DNA from 3 places in the Bacillus kalamii genome. Region 1 is predicted to be linked to each of the others. Evidence: riboswitches for the same ligand, from Rfam matches in the RefSeq annotation. Region 1 holds a riboswitch; each other region holds the start of a gene.
What was found. A riboswitch is a leader RNA that binds a small molecule or an ion and turns the genes downstream of it on or off. The one in region 1 is predicted to bind S-adenosylmethionine.
Positions count from the first base shown of each region.

Region 2: another riboswitch for S-adenosylmethionine. It lies ahead of metK (methionine adenosyltransferase); the one in region 1 lies ahead of ABC357_RS01015 (methionine ABC transporter ATP-binding protein).
Region 3: another riboswitch for S-adenosylmethionine. It lies ahead of ABC357_RS20145 (methionine ABC transporter ATP-binding protein); the one in region 1 lies ahead of ABC357_RS01015 (methionine ABC transporter ATP-binding protein).

Region 1 is NZ_JBDFMI010000001.1:192,908-196,190, forward strand. It holds gene ABC357_RS01010 (O-acetylhomoserine aminocarboxypropyltransferase/cysteine synthase family protein) at 92-1,411, shown strand; SAM riboswitch class I at 1,516-1,630, shown strand; gene ABC357_RS01015 (methionine ABC transporter ATP-binding protein) at 1,748-2,776, shown strand; gene ABC357_RS01020 (methionine ABC transporter permease) at 2,769-3,283, shown strand, end outside.
Region 2 is NZ_JBDFMI010000001.1:385,599-388,881, reverse strand. It holds gene ABC357_RS02085 (gamma carbonic anhydrase) at 1-290, shown strand, start outside; gene metK (methionine adenosyltransferase) at 780-1,982, opposite strand; SAM riboswitch class I at 2,178-2,344, opposite strand; gene pckA (phosphoenolpyruvate carboxykinase (ATP)) at 2,831-3,283, shown strand, end outside.
Region 3 is NZ_JBDFMI010000006.1:485,347-488,629, forward strand. It holds gene ABC357_RS20130 (sigma-54 interaction domain-containing protein) at 1-71, shown strand, start outside; gene ABC357_RS20135 (heme oxygenase) at 179-514, shown strand; gene ABC357_RS20140 (YbaK/EbsC family protein) at 732-1,193, opposite strand; SAM riboswitch class I at 1,508-1,613, shown strand; gene ABC357_RS20145 (methionine ABC transporter ATP-binding protein) at 1,717-2,730, shown strand; gene ABC357_RS20150 (methionine ABC transporter permease) at 2,720-3,283, shown strand, end outside.

The DNA of each region.
Region 1 (3,283 bases):
AAGCTTTTTTTAATGAGGAAATCCATTGCCAAGTGCGATGATTATCGATGGGTCTTCAAAGGTTGAATCATATAACAAGGAGGAATGCGTGATGAGTGGCAAAGAGAAGCAATACCGTTTTGAAACAGTCAGCATACATGGAGGTTTGCAGGTGGACCCTGTGACAGGAGCACGTTCAGCTCCTATTTACCAAAGCAATGCCTATTTGTTTAAAGACAGTGAGCATGCTGCAAATCTTTTTGGATTAAAAGAACCGGGTTACATTTATACACGGATCCATAACCCTACTGTGACTGTTTTCGAGGAAAGAGTGGCACAGCTTGAAGGGGGGATAGGCGCACTGGCTGTATCTAGCGGAATGGCAGCGATCACACTTGCTATCCTGAATATTGCAGGAGCAGGCGATGAAATTGTGGCAGCATCCAATTTATATGGGGGCACATTTAATTTGTTCGCCAATACATTGCCTAAGTATGGCATCAAGACTACGTTGGTCGAGCCTGATAATCCAGAAAACTTCCGGGCAGCTATTACTCCCCATACTAAAGCCATTTTTGCAGAAACGATCGGCAACCCAAGCCTGCATGTGCTCGATATAGAAAAGGTGGCTGAAATTGCCCATGAGAGCGGAATACCGTTGATTGTTGATAATACATTTGCAACCCCCTATTTATGCCGGCCGATTGAATTTGGGGCTGATATCGTCATCCACTCGGCAACTAAATGGTTGTTGGGCAATGGAACAACACTTGGCGGCATTATCGTGGATGGCGGCAAGTTCGATTGGAATTCAAGCAAATTCCCTAGCTTTACAACTCCTGATCCGAGCTATCATGATCTTGTGTTTAGCGAAGCGGTGGGAGAAGCGGCGTTTATCGTGAAAGCGCGTGTTCAGTTGCTCCGTGATTTAGGGCCTGCACTTTCCCCATATAATGCGTTCCAATTCACATTAGGCCTTGAAACCTTGCATGTCCGTATGAAGGAGCATATCGCCAATACAAAGCGGATTGTAGAATACTTGAAAGCACATCCTGCTGTTGATTGGGTGTTATATCCTGGAGATGCTGATAATCAAAACTATGCATTGGCAAGCAAGTATTTGCCTAAAGGTGCCGGAGCAGTTGTTGTGTTCGGCATAGAAGGAGGAAGAGAATCTGGTGCTGCATTGATCGATTCCATTGAGCTTTGGAGCCATGTGGCAAATGTCGGGGATGCCAAAAGTTTGATTATTCACCCTGCGTCCACAACCCACCAGCAGCTTAGCGCAGACGAATTAAAATTATCCGGCGTAAGCGAAGACCTAGTCCGATTATCGATTGGAATCGAAAATGTAGATGATTTAATTGAAGAATTGGAGAAGGCGATAGAAGTGGCAACAGGAAAAACTTCCTTGTCTTCAAAGACCAAGTAAAATGCCTTTTCCGCGGAAATTAGTCTTTTATGTTATTGACAGTATTTTTATATAATGATAGAATCACTTTAACTTATAGTATGACAATTGAATAAGTTGCGAAGCTCTTATCAAGAGAGGTGGAGGGAATGTGCCCGATGAAACCCGGCAACCGTCAAAGATTTTATTTTGAAATGGTGCCAATTCACACAAAGCAAATGATGCTTTGATAGATGAGAGAAAGGTCCCTATTGTTATTCATGCCTTTCTGCTCATTACGCAGAAAGGCTTTTGTTATTTTAGAAAAGCGAAACAATGGGCATCTTTAAAAAAGCAGTATTAAAGAGGTGAGTAATCATGATAAAAATCGATAATGTAACAAAGATATTTCCGGGAAAATCCGGTTCATCATTAAAAGCTGTCGACTCGGTATCAATAGATATTGATGCCGGTGAAATATTTGGAGTCATTGGTTACAGTGGAGCTGGAAAAAGTACATTGATCCGCATGCTGAACGGATTGGAAGTACCGACTGAAGGAAGCATTACAGTAGGCAAACATGAAATTTCATCCGCTAAGGGAGCCAATTTACGCAAGGCTAGACATGAAATCGGGATGATCTTCCAGCACTTTAACTTGCTGTGGTCAAGAACGGTCCGCGATAATATCGCTTTTCCGTTAGAAATAGCAGGCGTACCTAAAAAAGAAAGAATAGCCAGGGTGAACGAGCTGATCAATCTGGTTGGATTAGAAGGGCGTGGAGATGCCTATCCATCCCAATTAAGCGGGGGGCAAAAGCAACGTGTAGGGATAGCCCGTGCGTTGGCAAACAATCCGCGTGTCCTGTTGTGCGATGAGGCAACATCAGCGCTTGATCCGCAAACGACAGACAGCATCCTTGATTTGTTGGTGGACATAAATCGTAAATTGAAATTAACCATTGTTTTAATTACGCATGAAATGCATGTTATCCAGAAGATATGCCACAGAGTAGCAGTGATGGAATCAGGCAAAGTAGTGGAAATAGGGGATGTCCTTGATGTTTTCAAAAACCCTCAACAAGCTATTACGAAAAGATTCGTCGAACAATTGACGGATCCAGAAGACACACATGAAGCCATCGAAAACTTACTGCAAAAATATCCATCCGGCCATGTCGTCAAGCTGACATTTGTCGGAGATGATACGGATCAGCCGGTAGTCAATCAATTGATCCGGGAATTTACTTTCGATATTAATATTATTCAAGGGAAGATTGCACAAACACAAAAAGGGTCGTACGGAACATTGTTTCTTCATATAGATGGAAGTGCTCCCGAACTGCAGCAAGCCATAGAATTTCTGAAAGACCGCAGAGTGGGAGTGGAGGTGATTACACATGAATGATTCGTTTTTCCAAAATATAGATTGGAATGTTATGTGGGTAGCTACTTATGAAACACTGTTCATGACAGTTATCTCATTATTATTTGTCTTTATTCTCGGAGTCGCTTTAGGATTAATATTATTTTTGACATCTAAGGGCAATCTATGGGAAAACAAGCTGGTGTACGGTGTTGTCGGGGCCTATGTGAATATTTTTCGAAGCATACCGTTCATTATTCTAATTGTTCTGTTGATCCCTCTGACGAAGATGCTGGTGGGGACCATGATAGGAGCAGAGGCGGCTTTGCCTGCTTTGATTATCGGAACAGCCCCATTCTATGCGCGTATGGTTGAAATCGCACTACGGGAAATCGATAAAGGTGTTATCGAGGCAGCGAAATCAATGGGTGCAAAAACAAGTACGATCATTTGGAAGGTATTATTGCCTGAATCCAAACCGGCTATTATATCAGGTATAACCGTAACTGCCATTGCTTTAATCGGGTCCACTGCCATGGCGGGTGTAGT
Region 2 (3,283 bases), 190 kb from region 1:
TTACGATTGGCCACAGTGTAATCCTACATAGCTGTACAGTTAAAAAAGGGGCCTTAATAGGAATGGGGAGTATCATTCTTGATGGGGCGATCATTGGAGAAGGGGCATTTATCGGAGCAGGCAGCCTAGTACCTCAAGGCAAGGTAATACCGCCTAATACATTGGCATTCGGGCGCCCCGCAAAAGTCATACGTAATTTAAACGAAGACGATATCGAAGACATGCTTCGGATTAGCCGTGAATACGCTGAAAAAGGCCAATACTACAAATCGCTTCAAAACGACAAATAATAAACAAAAGCGGAAAGCGCCTGCTTATCCCCGACCAGCTTAAGACGGGCTCTGCTTAAAGGCCGGGGTTGCCTTTGACAGAGAGCGGCTTAAGACCTCGAGGGGATGGCGCTTGAAGCTGGATGAGAACAAAAGCGGAAAGCGCCTGTTTACCCCCGACCAGCTTAAGACGGGCTCTGCTTAAAGGCCGGGTTTGCCTTTGAAAGAGAGCGGCTTAAGACCTCGAGGGGGTGGCGCTTGCTGGATGAGAACAAAAGCGGAAAGCGCCCGCTTATCCCCGACCAGCTTAAGACGGGCTCTGCTTAAAGGCCGGGTTCGCCTTTGACAGAGAGCGGCTTAAGACCTCGAGGGGGTGGCGCACTTGAAATAATATCCATATGCTAAGGCATTTATAGTTTCCTAAATATAAAAAAACTGTAGGCAAACCCATATATCATGGGCTTGCCTACAGTCTTTCGCACCATCAACGCTGACGGTGCGTTTCCCTTTTTATGCATTCAATGCGTCTTGCTTCAATGCTTCTGCTTTATCCGTACGCTCCCACGGGAGATCAAGGTCATTGCGTCCAAAATGTCCATAAGCCGCTGTGCCTTTATAGATTGGGCGACGCAGGTCAAGCATCTTGATAATGCCGGCTGGACGAAGGTCAAAATGCTTGCGGACTACATCCACAAGGATTTCTTCATCCACTTTTCCGCCGCCGAACGTATCGATAGCAATCGATACCGGTTCAGCTACACCGATTGCGTAAGCTAGCTGCACTTCCACTTTATCCGCCAAGCCTGCAGCCACTAAGTTTTTCGCTACATAGCGTGCAGCATAGGCAGCGGAACGATCCACTTTTGTAGGATCCTTACCTGAGAAAGCACCGCCGCCATGGCGTGCATAACCGCCATACGTATCAACGATGATCTTGCGTCCAGTTAAACCAGCATCCCCTTGTGGGCCTCCGATTACGAAACGGCCTGTAGGATTGATAAAGTATTTTGTTTTTTCATCAATCAATTCAGCTGGAACTACTGCATTTATGACATACTCCTTCAAATCCTTTTGGATCTGTTCAAGTGCCACTTCAGGATTATGCTGAGTAGAAATGACAATTGTGTCGATGCGTACCGGCTTGTCATTTTCATCATATTCAACTGTCACTTGCGTTTTTCCATCAGGGCGCAGATATTCAAGCGTGTTATCTTTGCGTACCTCTGTTAAGCGGCGAGCCAGCTTATGGGCCAATGAAATCGGAAGCGGCATTAGCTCTTTCGTTTCATTACAAGCAAATCCGAACATTAGACCTTGGTCCCCTGCCCCGATTGCGTCCAGTTCCTCTTCTGTCATGTTTCCTTCTCTCGCTTCTAGGGCTCGATCCACCCCAATAGCAATATCAGGCGATTGTTCATCAATCGATGTTAATACAGCACATGTTTCAGAGTCAAAACCGAACTTTGCACGTGTATAGCCAATTCCTGCAATTGTGCCACGGACAATTTTAGGAATATCCACATACGTTGAAGTAGTGATTTCGCCGGCAACAAGGACTAAACCTGTATTGACGCTTGTTTCACAAGCAACGCGAGCATTAGGGTCTTTCGCTAATATCGCATCCAATATAGAATCAGAAATTTGGTCACAAATTTTATCCGGATGACCTTCTGTTACAGACTCTGAAGTAAAAAGTCGACGTTTCTTTGACATCAAATTACCCTCCTCAATAAATAGTAGAGGCTACCATGAATAGTTATCGTATTCAGCTTCCCCTTTTTTGTTGACGGAATTCATTTCCCTTATACATAGGAATAAAATTGGTTTGGTGAGAGGATTTTTGAAACATAAAAAAACCTCTCCTTGATGTGAGGAAAGGGTACTTGTTTTTGTACATCTAGCCTTTCGCTCTTATCGTTCAAGGACCAATGCCTTGCATCAGGTTAGCACCTTTGCTATCGTATGCTATTCTCCGCTATCGGCAAAAGTGCCTAACAAAATAAAGAAGAATAAAGACTGCATAGCAGGTTGCTGGGCTTCAAAGGGCCTGTCCCTCCACCAGCTCGGGATAAGAGAATCCGTTCAATAAAGAATGATAACATACTTAAAACATATGTCAACAATTTAACCCCATAAAGCCATTAAAAGGAAGCTGAATAATGGGCTTTTATCATATATGTCTATTTTCTCACCTTTCATCGCATACATCCGTTTTGAATGTGAGCCTTTCTTTTGATGGATAGCTCTCGGCTCCTCTCCTTCCATTAATAAACGTTCAGCATCCGGCACCTAAAAGGAGATTGCTAACAATAGTGTTCTTTGCAAAATAGTTGAAAAACATTGAAAATTAATTCATACTTATTTTCTAATTCAATTGTATAATTAATTAAAAAAGCAACCGCTTACCCGCTAACGCTTTTCTGAAATATGATGCATTTTCATTATTTTCTGTAAAATATTTCACATTAGTATAGATTATTGAATTATATGTGTTATACTATTTAAAGTATTAAGCCAATTATTTAAAAATTACATTAATGATAAAGGTAGGTATCTCATATATGAATACGGTTGAGGTTTCAAACGAGCTGCATGAGCTTTTAAAAGGAAATAATGTGAGTGTCCAGCTTTCCGTTCCACAATTGGTTGAGAAGGTCCTGCATCGCAATGAGGGTGTTCTTTCTTCTACAGGCGCAATTACAGCGGAAACTGGTAAATATACCGGCCGTTCTCCAAAAGATAAATATATTGTGGACGAAGCCACTTCCAGAGATAAAATTGCATGGGGTCCTATTAATGAGCCAATCTCGCAGGAATCATTCCTTAAACTGTACAATAAAGTAATCAACCATTTGAAAGAAAAAGACGAAGTATTCCTATTCAAAGGTTTCGCAGGTGCAGATAAAAAATCTCGGCTGCCTATCCAAGTGATCAACGAATACGCTTGGCATAACCTTTTTGTCCATCAATTGTTCATTCGCCCGAACGAAGAAGAACTGGCTGAACATGATGCC
Region 3 (3,283 bases), on a different contig from region 1:
AGGCTGCCAAGGCACTCAACATAAGCCGGCAGAGCCTTCAATACCGCCTTCGGAAATTTAATATTAAATAATCAATGCTGATTATTTAAGTTTGGAGTATTCTGAGCGTATAATAGTTTAGTAGACTTTTGTTTCTCATGAATTGCATTGAAATAGGAGAAAAAGGAGCTGTTATGGAATGATCGTCGTGACAAACCGTATTAAAGTGAAACAAGGAATGGCTGAAAAAATGGCTGGGAGCTTCACTAAGCCAGGCGCATTGCAAAGTATGGACGGATTTGTGAAGGTTGAAGTTCTGATCACCAAGAATTTACCCGATTATGACGAGCTGAATGTGAATATGTATTGGGAGAACATGGAGGGCTTTACTGCCTGGAGACAAAGCGATTCTTTCAAAGAAGCCCACAAACGTCCGGATCCTCAATCGGATGAAGCAAAAAAAGAATCACCAATTCTCGGCAGCGAATTACTTATGTATGACGTAGCTTCCGTGCTCGAAGCAACTGCAAAATAAAATAGACATATGCACAGCCTTAATGGCTGTGCTATTTTTTTGAAGAAGCTATGCTTAAGGCGTGAAATCAATACCAAAAGGACCGGTGGCGGTTTTCTCATCCAGCTCCAAGCGCCACACCCCCTCGGTCTTAAGCCAAATCTTGTTCAAAGGCATAGACTAGCCTTTATCAGTGCTTCGTCTTAAGCTGGTCGTGGGGAAGCAGGCGCTTTTGCTATTATTTACATACATCCACCCAATCAGTCGCTTTCGAATAGGTTTGAAGCTCATCCAATGATAGTTCAATTGCCGAATGGCTGCTGCCGCATGCAGGGAAGACTGTTTCAAAACGCTTCAGCGATTCATCCAAATAGACGTCCAACTTATTTCGCAGTCCAAACGGGCATACTCCCCCTATCGCATGTCCCGTAAAATGGAGTACTTCATCTGGCGAAAGCATTTTAGCTTTATAGCCAAATCTCGTTTTAAATTTTTTATTATCGATTTTCATGTCCCCTGCAGTGACGACAAGGATGGCGGTGTCTTCTTCCTTGAAAGATAATGTTTTGGCGATACGGGCAGGAATAACCCCTACTGCCGCCGCTGCTTCATCAACTGTAGCGCTGGATTCAACAAATTCCTGTATGCGGCCATCTATCCGGAACTCCTGAAAATACTCTTTTACTTGTTCAATGGACATGTCATTCTCCTCCTGGCTTACTAATAATCAAATTATTCAGATATTTAATGACTATTATAGCACTCACTGTTACTTGATTGTTATGAAACTGTTCAAATCAGTTGACACGCGGATATTATTCATTTATTTACATTTATTCAATAAACATACATACACCATGACTATTAAGTCTCTATCCCTACATATATTTGAAAATTTTTTTACCTTGATACCAACATAATGGAACCGCTTTCTTCTAATAATTCTTTTAATTAGGCGATTGACAGATTCTCCATCTCTTAGTACTATTTTTTTAATATTAAAACTTCATACCATTCTTATCGAGAGTGACCGAGGGACAAGGCCCTATGACGTCCGGCAACCCCCTGTAAGGGAAGGTGCCAATTCCTGCAGAATGACTTTCATTCTGAAAGATAAGCCGATGCACATGTGCAAATCGATGCTTCTTTCAGTGGAAAGAAGCATTTTTTAATTCCAAAAACCATTCTTTAGCAACGGGAAATACATATAAGGAGGACACCATATGATTAATATTCAAAATGTTTCAAAAATTTATAAAACAAAGAGTGGCGAAGTGACAGGTGTGGATCAGGTTTCACTATCCATTCATGAAGGAGAAATATATGGGATTGTCGGCTATTCAGGAGCCGGAAAAAGTTCTTTGCTGCGCTGTATTAACCTGCTGGAGCGTCCTACATCAGGGAGCATTTATGTAGATGGCCAAGATTTAACAAAATTAAAAAGCGAAGAGTTAAGGCGGGCCCGCCTTAAAATCGGGATGATCTTTCAGCATTTCTACTTAATCAGCCAAAAAACAATCTATGAAAATATTGCTTTTTCCTTAAAGGCTGCCAAAACACCGGCCTCCGAAATCAAGGCGCGTGTCGAGGAATTACTCGATATAGTAGGCCTTCTCGATAAAAAAGATGTCTATCCATCCCAATTAAGCGGCGGGCAAAAGCAAAGGGTAGGCATCGCGCGCGCCCTGGCAAATAACCCGACTGTCCTGCTTTGCGATGAAGCGACATCGGCACTTGATCCTACCACAACCAAATCCATCCTTGCCTTGTTGAAAAAAATCAATGAGGAATTGAACATAACAATTGTACTGATTACACATGAAATGAATGTTGTAAAAGAAATTTGCCATCGAATGGCCATCATGGAACGGGGAAAGGTGATTGAAGAAGGCCAGGTATATGACCTTTTTGCCAACCCTTCCACTGGGCTGACAAAGGAATTCATCTCTAGTGTCCTATCGTACGAGATTCCATCTGCCATTCTGGACACGTGCAATGGAACCATCGTCAAAATTACATTTAGGGGATCGATCGCCGGCGAAGGCATCCTCTCTGATACACTGCAGACATTTGCTGTACAAGGCAATTTTCTGCATGGATCAATCGAATACATCCAAAAAAAACCTCTTGGCGTCTTCATTATGGAGATAGCAGGGAAAAAGGCGGAAGTGCAGGCAGCGCTGCAATTTATTGCAAATCGTTCGGCACAAGTGGAGGTGATACGCCATGGGCTTTGATTTTGCACATTTGGCCGAACTCATACCGGATATTAATCAAGCATTCTTACAGACACTCTATATGATTGCCATCTCTCTTGCCGTATCCACCATTATCGGATTGCCTACTGGCATTCTTTTATACATGTCAGATAAGGGCCTTTTCATTAACGGACGGTGGTTGAATGGCATCCTTGGCTTCATCGTCAATATGATCCGGTCCATTCCTTTTATTATATTGCTTGTTGCCCTAATTCCTTTGACCAATGCGCTTTTGGGCACTACTATCGGCCCTGCAGCGGCAAGTGTCTCTTTATCGGTAGCAGCGATACCTTTCTTTGCCCGCATTGTTGAAACAGCTTTGCGTGAAATCGATAAAGGGGTTATTGAAGCAGCTATCGCAGCCGGAGCAACTCCATGGATGATCATTAAAGACGTGCTTTTGCTTGAAGCCAAATCCGGCATTATATCAGGGATTACACTGACCCTTATTTCACTGATTGGTTTCTCGGCAATGGCAGGCGTTGTCGGCGGAGGCGGGATAGGCGATTTAGCCATCCGCTTCGGCTATTAC